3 regions of the Streptomyces sp. A18 genome follow, and region 3 is predicted to be linked to each of the others. Evidence: predicted binding sites of a transcription regulator. Region 3 holds the regulator's gene; each other region holds the start of a gene.
What was found. The regulator HrcA, encoded in region 3, represses chaperone genes, less so after heat shock. The targets are predictions, from matches to a motif close to TTNGCACTCNGNNNNNCNGAGTGCNAA.
Positions count from the first base shown of each region.

Region 1: the regulator HrcA is predicted to act here: its motif matches at 1,472-1,498, upstream of groL (chaperonin GroEL).
Region 2: the regulator HrcA is predicted to act here: its motif matches at 1,320-1,346, upstream of groES (co-chaperone GroES).

Region 1 is NZ_JBWLKL010000028.1:35,464-38,738, reverse strand. It holds gene groL (chaperonin GroEL) at 1-1,344, opposite strand, end outside; gene AC5P1C_RS31595 (cold-shock protein) at 1,669-1,872, opposite strand; gene AC5P1C_RS31590 (MoaD/ThiS family protein) at 2,296-2,571, opposite strand; gene thrC (threonine synthase) at 2,685-3,275, opposite strand, start outside.
Region 2 is NZ_JBWLKL010000008.1:290,692-293,966, reverse strand. It holds gene AC5P1C_RS16570 (polysaccharide deacetylase family protein) at 48-995, shown strand; gene groES (co-chaperone GroES) at 1,490-1,798, shown strand; gene groL (chaperonin GroEL) at 1,919-3,275, shown strand, end outside.
Region 3 is NZ_JBWLKL010000003.1:514,489-517,763, forward strand. It holds gene dnaJ (molecular chaperone DnaJ) at 143-1,282, opposite strand; gene hrcA (heat-inducible transcriptional repressor HrcA) at 1,283-2,299, opposite strand; gene AC5P1C_RS08010 (MBL fold metallo-hydrolase) at 2,501-3,244, shown strand.

The sequences.
Region 1 (3,275 bases), on a different contig from region 3:
CAGCGGGGCCTCGAGGGCCAGCTTCACAGCGGCGGCACCGGTGGCCTCGTCGCCCTCGAGCTCAAGCTTCTCGAAGACGGCGGCGGCCTGGATGAGGGCCACGCCACCACCGGCGACGATGCCCTCTTCGACGGCGGCCTTCGCGTTGCGAACGGCGTCCTCGATGCGGTGCTTGCGCTCCTTGAGCTCGACCTCGGTCGCGGCACCGGCCTTGATGACCGCAACACCGCCGGCGAGCTTCGCCAGGCGCTCCTGCAGCTTCTCGCGGTCGTAGTCGCTGTCCGAGTTCTCGATCTCGGCGCGGATCTGGTTGACGCGACCCTGGACCTGGTCGCTCTCACCGGAGCCGTCGACGATCGTGGTCTCGTCCTTGGTGATGACGACCTTGCGGGCGCGGCCGAGCAGGTCGAGACCGGCGTTCTCCAGCTTGAGGCCGACCTCCTCGGAGATGACGGTGCCACCGGTGAGGATGGCGATGTCGCCGAGCATGGCCTTACGGCGGTCACCGAAGCCCGGGGCCTTGACGGCGACGGACTTGAAGGTGCCACGGATCTTGTTGACGACCAGGGTCGACAGGGCCTCGCCCTCGACGTCCTCGGCGATGATCAGCAGCGGCTTGCCGGACTGCATGACCTTCTCGAGGAGCGGAAGGAGGTCCTTCACGTTCGAGATCTTGGAGTTGACGATCAGGATGTACGGGTCGTCGAGCGACGCCTCCATACGCTCCATGTCGGTGGCGAAGTACGCCGAGATGTAGCCCTTGTCGAAGCGCATGCCCTCGGTGAGCTCGAGCTCGAGACCGAAGGTCTGCGACTCCTCGACGGTGATGACGCCTTCCTTGCCGACCTTGTCCATCGCCTCGGCGATGAGCTCGCCGATCTGGGTGTCGGCGGCGGAGATGGAGGCGGTCGAAGCGATCTGCTCCTTGGTCTCCACGTCCTTGGCCTGCTCGAGCAGGGCGCCCGAGACGGCCTCGACGGCCTTCTCGATGCCACGCTTGAGGGCCATCGGGTTGGCACCGGCGGCTACGTTGCGAAGGCCCTCGCGGACCAGCGCCTGGGCCAGGACGGTCGCGGTCGTCGTGCCGTCACCGGCGACGTCGTCCGTCTTCTTCGCGACCTCCTTGACCAGCTCGGCGCCGATCTTCTCGTACGGGTCCTCGAGCTCGATCTCCTTGGCGATGGAAACACCATCGTTGGTGATCGTGGGGGCACCCCACTTCTTCTCGAGGACGACGTTGCGACCCTTGGGGCCCAGGGTCACCTTGACGGCGTCGGCGAGCTGGTTCATGCCGCGCTCGAGGCCGCGCCGTGCCTCCTCGTCGAACGCGATGATCTTGGCCATGTGAAGTGGTCCTCCCGGACAGGGGTGGCATGCTCCGGATCGCGCCAGTGCCCGCGACGGACGGCCTGCAAACCTTGTGGTTCCTTGCCCCACCCGGCCTGCGGGCCTCACCGACCCGATCCAAGTTCTGTCACTCTCACTCGGAGAGTGCTAAGCCCAATGATTAGCACTCGACCCCTACGAGTGCAAGCGCCTCTTACGGATCCCAGACGTACGAGGGGGCGCGCGCACGGGGGTGCGCCACGGGACGCACGAGAGACCCGCACCCCTGTCGGGATGCGGGCCCCTCGTCACTCGCTAAGTCACTGGCCGATCGCGCCGAGATCAAACGGCGAGCTTGACCATGTCCGCCTGCGGACCCTTCTGGCCCTGCGAGATCTCGAACTCCACTCGCTGACCTTCTTCAAGGGTGCGGTAGCCGTCCATCTGAATCGCGCTGTAGTGGACGAAAACATCCGCACCACCGTCGACCGCGATGAAGCCGTACCCCTTCTCCGCGTTGAACCACTTGACGGTGCCCTGAGCCATGCCTAACTCCCCTATTACTGGCCCTTGCACGGACCCGCACTTCGCGGACCCGGGTCAGACCTCACCCCCCCAATGGGTTGTGGAGGCGTGCGCCGGAACGCGTCGACCGCGGCTGAATGTATCTGCCCAACTGCCCTCTGCAACAGGTCAATCGGACGAGAATTCTGGGCACGCCTGATCGGAGATTTGCGGAGAATTCGCCGGAGTTCAGGGCAAGTCGGGCCAGACAAATGCCACGGGAAGGGCAAATGGGCAGTGCACTTTGGCTACTTCTTGTCGCCCTCGGGGCGACTTCGTATATGCGCTCGGCACAAACAGGAAGCTCGCTTCCCAACTGTACCGCGCTCAACCGCATGGAATTGCCCCCTCCGCTTCTCTCGCGGAGGGGGCAATGGAGATTACGCAGGGTGTTTCTTTAAAGGATCAACCACCCGCGACGGCGGGAATGATGGACACTCCGGCACCGTCCGGCGTCGCCGTCTCCAGGCCCTGCTCGAAGCGGACGTCGTCGTCGTTCACGTAGACGTTCACGAAGCGCCGCAGCTTGCCCTGGTCGTCCAGGACACGGGCAGCGATGCCCGTGTGGTTCTTCTCCAGGTCGGCGATGACCTCGGAGAGGGTCGCCCCCTCAGCGGCGACCTCGGACTGACCGCCGGTGTAGGTGCGGAGGATGGTGGGGATACGAACGTTCACGCTCATGGGGTTCACCTCGATGATTCAGGGGGCGGAGGCGCCCCGTCAGGGGCGCGGGGAACTGCGCGAGGACGGACCACGACCGCCCGTCGGCGACGGGCGGTCAGGCCCTACGGCGGTTAACCGGCCAGCCCGGCGGAGCGAAACGCGTCAAGGCTGGGCTTGATCGTCGCCGTCGCCTGAGAGGTCTCGGCAACAGCGTCCAGGGTCTTGAGGCCGTCACCGGTGTTCAGGACCACCGTGGTCAGGGAGGGATCGATGAGGCCCGCCTCGATCAGCTTCTTGGTGACCCCCACGGTCACCCCCCCGGCGGTCTCCGCGAAGATGCCCTCGGTCCGGGCGAGCAGCTTGATCGCGTCGACGACCTGCTCGTCGTTCACGTCCTCGACGGCCCCGCCCGTGCGACGCGCGATGTCCAGGACGTACGGCCCGTCGGCGGGGTTGCCGATGGCGAGGGACTTGGCGATGGTGTCCGGCTTCTGCGGGCGCACGACGTCGTGGCCCGCCTTGAAGGCGGTCGACACCGGCGAGCAGCCCTCGGCCTGAGCGCCGAAGATCTTGTAGGGCTTGTCCTCGACGAGACCCAGCTTGATGAGCTCCTTCAGGCCCTTGTCGATCTTCGTGAGCTGCGAGCCCGACGCGATCGGGATCACCAGCTGGTCGGGAAGGACCCACCCCAGCTGCTCGCAGATCTCGTACGCGAGCGTCTT
Region 2 (3,275 bases), on a different contig from region 3:
CGGTGTCGGCCGGGCAGCCGGGCCGTGAGCTGCAAAGATCCGGCGCCATGCAGCTAGTACGACAAAACGACAAATTCTGGGCGAGGCGGAAGAATCAGAAGCCGGGCCGGGCGCGTGGGCGGGTGCGGGCCGGGGCCGCCGTGATCACGGCCGCCGCGATCGCCTCCGGCTGCGCATCGGGCACCGACGGCGCGGCCAAGCCCGCCCCCGGTCAGCAGCGCCTGGACGCGCCGCCCGCCCGCGCCCTCGACTCCTACGCCCAGAAACTCCGCGTCGCCCAGGTCGCCCGCGCCGCCGCCGCGAAGCGCTGGGGCCTGGCCAAGACCCCGCTGGCCGCGCCGCCCGCCCCCGCGGCGAAGCCGAAGATCACCACCCGCAAGGGGTTCGAGGTCAAGGGACAGGCGGGCCTGCCGCCCGTCTTCACGACGATCCCGACCAAGAAGAAGGTCGTCTTCCTGACCATCGACGACGGCGCCGAGAAGGACCCGGCGCTGCTCAAGATGATGAGCGAGCTGAAGATCCCGTACACCGCGTTCCTCAGCGACTATCTGGTCAAGGAGGACTACGCCTACTTCAAGAAGATGCAGTCCCGCGGTGTCTCGCTGAACAACCACACCCTCAACCACCCCTATCTGCCGGGGCTTTCGTACAAGGAGCAGCGGCGCGAGATCTGCGGCATGCAAGACGTCATCCAGAAGCAGTACGGCAAACGCCCCGAGCTCTTCCGCCCGCCGTACGGCAACTACAACGCGGACTCGCTGCGCGCCGCCAAGTCCTGCGGCATCAAGGCCGTTCCGCTGTGGGCGTCCGAGGCGTTCCCCGACCGCATGGACTGGCGCGAGTGGGACCGGGACCTGCACCCCGGCGACATCATCCTCACGCACTTCCGTGGGCGCGAGGACTGGAAGGGCACGATGCCGGACATGATCCGCAAGGTCATGAAGATCGTCACCGACAAGGGGTACGCGGTGGCCAGGCTGGAGGACTACCTGTGACCCGGCGGGCGCGGGCGCACCGCTGTCTCGCCGCGGCCCTTGCGGCGGGCGTGCTCGCGCCCGCGCTGCTCACGGGGTGCGCGCAGTCGGTGGACCCGATCGAACGCCTGGGCAGAAAGGCGGCGGAGAAGGTCCCGTCGAAGAAGCCCGGTGAACCGGGTCCTTCGCCCAGTTGTGCCCGGCCCGCGGGCCCACCGGAATCAGGGCGGAGCCCAGCTGCCGAGAAGGAACCACAGGACCCCGGAAGGCGTTGCCCGGAAGGGCGGGGAGACGTCCCCGTGGCCCCGCGGGGCAGCCCGTCCCCATAAGACCCGCGTCAGCGAATTAGCAGTCCGCTTGACCGAGTGCTAATCGTCGTCCTAGTCTCGGCCTTGGCACTCACCACTGGAGAGTGCCAACAGCGACGGGCAGGTCCGGCACCCGCGACGACGGATCCACCTGGTCGCCACCCCAGACTGTTAACCCCGTAGATCTCCGAAGGGGGAGACCGGATCGTGACGACCGCCAGCTCCAAGGTTGCCATCAAGCCGCTTGAGGACCGCATTGTGGTCCAGCCGCTCGACGCCGAGCAGACCACGGCCTCTGGCCTGGTCATTCCGGACACCGCGAAGGAGAAGCCCCAGGAGGGTGCTGTCCTCGCCGTGGGTCCGGGTCGCTTCGAGAACGGCGAGCGCCTGCCGCTCGACGTCAAGGTCGGCGACGTCGTGCTGTACAGCAAGTACGGCGGCACCGAGGTGAAGTACAACGGCGACGAGTACCTCGTCCTCTCGGCTCGCGACGTGCTCGCGATCGTCGAGAAGTAATTCACCCGAGCAGAAACATGCTTTGAGCTGCGCCCCTGGCCACCCCTGCTGATTGCCGGGCGGCGAGGGGCGCAGTTCGTTCGTCAAACCCGAGTTTTCCGAGAGGGCTGAACCGCTCCCATGGCGAAGATCCTGAAGTTCGACGAGGACGCCCGTCGCGCCCTCGAGCGCGGCGTCAACAAGCTTGCCGACACGGTCAAGGTGACGATCGGCCCCCGCGGCCGCAACGTCGTCATCGACAAGAAGTTCGGCGCCCCCACCATCACCAACGACGGCGTCACCATCGCCCGTGAGGTCGAGGTCGAGGACCCGTACGAGAACCTCGGCGCGCAGCTCGTCAAGGAGGTGGCGACCAAGACCAACGACATCGCGGGTGACGGCACCACCACCGCGACGGTCCTCGCCCAGGCCCTGGTCAAGGAAGGCCTGCGCAACGTAGCCGCCGGCGCCTCCCCGGCCGCCCTGAAGAAGGGCATCGACGCCGCCGTCAAGGCCGTGTCCGAGGAGCTCCTCTCGACCGCGCGCCCGATCGACGACAAGGCCGACATCGCGGCCGTCGCCGGTCTGTCCGCCCAGGACCCGCAGGTCGGCGAGCTCATCGCCGAGGCGATGGACAAGGTCGGCAAGGACGGTGTCATCACCGTCGAGGAGTCCAACACCTTCGGTCTCGAGCTGGACTTCACCGAGGGCATGGCCTTCGACAAGGGCTACCTGTCCCCGTACATGGTGTCCGACCAGGAGCGTATGGAGGCCGTCCTCGACGACCCGTACATCCTGATCCACCAGGGCAAGATCTCCTCCATCCAGGACCTCCTGCCGCTGCTCGAGAAGGTCATCCAGACCAACGCCTCGAAGCCGCTCCTGATCATCGCCGAGGACGTCGAGGGCGAGGCCCTGTCGACCCTGGTCGTGAACAAGATCCGCGGCACCTTCAACGCCGTCGCGGTGAAGGCTCCCGGCTTCGGCGACCGCCGCAAGGCCATGCTCGGTGACCTCGCCACCCTCACCGGCGGCACCGTCATCGCCGAAGAGGTCGGCCTCAAGCTCGACCAGGTCGGCCTCGACGTGCTCGGCACCGCGCGCCGCGTGACCGTCACCAAGGACGACACCACCGTGGTCGACGGCGGCGGCGACGCCTCCGAGGTCGCGGGCCGCGTCAACCAGATCAAGGCCGAGATCGAGTCCACGGACTCGGACTGGGACCGCGAGAAGCTGCAGGAGCGCCTGGCGAAGCTCGCCGGTGGCGTCTGCGTGATCAAGGTCGGCGCCGCCACCGAGGTCGAGCTCAAGGAGAAGAAGCACCGTCTGGAGGACGCCATCTCCGCGACCCGCGCCGCGGTCGAGGAGGGCATCGTCTCCGGTGGTGGCTCCGCTCTGGTGCACGCCGTCAAGGTGCTCGAGGGCAACCTCGGCAAGGAGGGCGACGAGGCCACCGGTGTCGCCGTCGTCCGCCGCGCCGCCGTCGAGCCGCTGCGCT
Region 3 (3,275 bases):
ATCAGGAGCGCCCCGTAGGGGGCGCGGGGCTGTGACATGTGCGGCTCCGCCGCGGGGCGCGAGCAACCACGAACGACCCACGGACGACAAAGCGCCCCCGGCAGGAGAAACCCTGCCGGAGGCGCACGTACCGCTCAAGGCGCTACCGCCCGTTGAACGCATCCTTCAAACGGGAGAACAGACCCTGCTGCCCCGGCTGGAACTGCCCCGTAGGCCGCTCCTCGCCCCGCAGCACCGCAAGCTCCCGGAGGACCCGCTCCTGCTCCGCGTCCAGCTTGCTCGGCGTGAGGACCTCGACGTGCACGATGAGGTCGCCGCGACCGCCGCCCCGCAGGTGCGTGATGCCCCTGCCGTGCAGCGGCACCGACTGGCCGGACTGCGTGCCCGGCCGGATGTCGACCTCTTCCAGGCCGTCCAGCGTCTCGAGGGGCACCTTCGTGCCCAGAGCCGCGGCCGTCATCGGAATGGTGACCGTGCAGTGCAGGTCGTCCCCGCGCCGCTGGAACACCGCGTGCGGCAGCTCGTGGATCTCCACGTACAGGTCGCCGGCGGGGCCGCCGCCTGGGCCGACCTCGCCCTCGCCCGCGAGCTGGATCCGCGTGCCGTTGTCGACACCGGCGGGGATCTTCACGGTGAGCGTCCGCCGCGACCGGATGCGGCCGTCACCGGCGCACTCGGGACACGGGGTGGGCACGACCGTGCCGAAGCCCTGGCACTGCGGGCACGGCCTGGAGGTCATGACCTGGCCGAGGAAGGACCGCGTGACCTGCGATACCTCGCCGCGACCGCGGCACATGTCACACGTCTGAGCGGACGTCCCCGGCGCGGCACCTTCACCGCTGCAGGTCGTACAGACGACCGCTGTGTCGACCTGTATGTCCTTGGTGGTCCCGAAGGCCGCCTCGTCCAGGTCGATCTCGAGCCGGATCATCGCGTCCTGGCCGCGGCGCGTGCGCGACCGGGGGCCACGCTGCGACGCCGTGCCGAAGAACGCGTCCATGATGTCCGAGAAGTTGCCGAAGCCACCGGCCCCGAAACCGCCCGCACCCCCGCCTGCGCCCTGCTGGGACAGCGGGTCGCCGCCGAGGTCGTAGACCTGCTTCTTCTGCGGGTCCGACAACACCTCGTACGCGGCGTTGATCTCCTTGAAGCGCTCCTGAGTCTTCGGGTCCGGATTCACGTCCGGGTGAAGCTCTCGCGCAAGCCTCCGGAAGGCCTTCTTGATCTCGTCCTGGGAAGCGTCGCGGCGCACGCCTAGTACGGCGTAGTAGTCCGTGGCCACTTACGACTCCGCCAGGATCTGTCCGACGTAACGTGCCACTGCGCGTACTGCTCCCATCGTTCCCGGATAGTCCATGCGGGTCGGGCCGACCACGCCGAGTTTGGCTACTGCCTCGCTGCCCGAACCGTAGCCGACGGAGACCACGGACGTGGAGCTGAGCCCCTCATGGGCGTTCTCGTGACCGATCCGTACGGTCATGCCCGAATCCGTGGCCTCGCCAAGCAACTTGAGCAGGACGACCTGCTCCTCAAGAGCCTCCAGGACGGGCCTGATGGTGAGGGGAAAGTCATGTCCGAAGCGGGTGAGATTGGCCGTTCCGCCGATCATCAGCCGCTCTTCGGTCTCTTCGACGAGGGTTTCGAGGAGCGTGGAGAGCACCGTCGCCACCGTGCCCCTGTCCTCCGCGTCGAAGGACTCCGTCATGTCCTGCACCAGCTGCGGCACGTCCGCGAAGCGACGCCCCGCGACCCTGCTGTTGAGCCGCGCCCGCAGATCCGCGAGCGAGGTCTCTCCGAAGGGGGCAGGACAGTCGATCATGCGCTGCTCGACCCGGCCCGTGTCCGTGATCAGTACGAGCATCAGGCGGGCGGGAGCCAGCGAGAGCAGCTCCACGTGCCGCACCGTCGACCGCGTCAGGGACGGGTACTGCACGACCGCGACCTGCCGGGTCAACTGCGCGAGCAGCCGCACCGTACGAGCGACCACGTCGTCCAGGTCGACGGCGCCGTCGAGGAAGTTCTGGATGGCCCTGCGCTCCGGCGCCGCCATCGGCTTGACGCCCGCGAGCTTGTCGACGAAGAGGCGGTACCCCTTGTCCGTGGGGATGCGCCCCGCACTCGTATGAGGCTGGGCGATGAAGCCCTCCTCTTCGAGTGCCGCCATGTCGTTGCGGACGGTGGCCGGGGAGACCCCGAGGCTGTGGCGCTCCGTGAGCGCCTTGGAGCCGACCGGCTCCTCGGTGCCCACATAGTCGTGGACGATGGCGCGCAGCACCTCGAGCCTGCGTTCACTGAGCATCCGCGCAACACCTCCACCCTTTCGCCCTGAAACCTGTCTGCCCGCGATCCTGCCTGGCACTCCCCGCGGGCGAGTGCCAGCCCGCACCGCGCCCAGTGTACGGCCGCGAGGTACGACCCCGGCAAGGGCCGGACCCCTATGTCGGTCCGACGGCCGAGGTGGCGGCTGCCAAGCCGCCCGCGCGGGGCTAGCGTCGACTCCATGGATGTGGCACTGGCTTGGGACGAGGCGGGCTGGGAGCGGCTCGCGCCGCATGTGGGGCGGCGGCGACTCCCGGTCTGGGACTGTACGGCGGGCCTTGTCGTCGGCGGCGAATCGGCGCTGATGATCGAGGCGGGGGCAACCCTGCGCGAGGGGGCACAGCTGCGTACCCAGGCGCGCGGCATTCTCGGCGGGGGCCGCCGGGTCACCCACCTCGTCCTGACGCACCCGCACTTCGACCATGTCCTGGGCGCCGCGGCGTTCGCGGGCGTGCAGGTGTACGGCGCGGTCGGCCTCGACACGCTCCTGGCGAAGGGGCGCGACGAACTGCGCGACGACGCCGTCCGGCACGGCGTCTCCCCGGACGCCGCGGCGGAGGCCACCGACCTGCTCGTGCACCCGCACCACTTGGTGTGCGGGGAGTGGACGCTCGACCTGGGCGGCGGGGTGCAGGTGCTGCTCGCGAACGTCGGCCCGGGGCACTCGGGCCACGACCTGGCGGTCCTGGTCCCCGGCACGGACAGCTCCCCGGAGATCGTCTTCTGCGGCGACCTGGTCGAGGAGTCGGGCGAACCGCAGGCGGGTCCTGACGCGGTCCCGAAGCGGTGGCCTGCGGCGCTCGACCGGCTCCTCTCCCTGGGCGGGGACGACGCGCTGTACGTCCCGGGGCACGGCGCGGTGGTCGATGCGGCTTTTGTCCGTGCGCAGCGCGCCACACTGGCGGCCCGCTTCGGCGTGTCGTAGCCGGTCGTACGCCGTTTCTCCTATCGTCGTG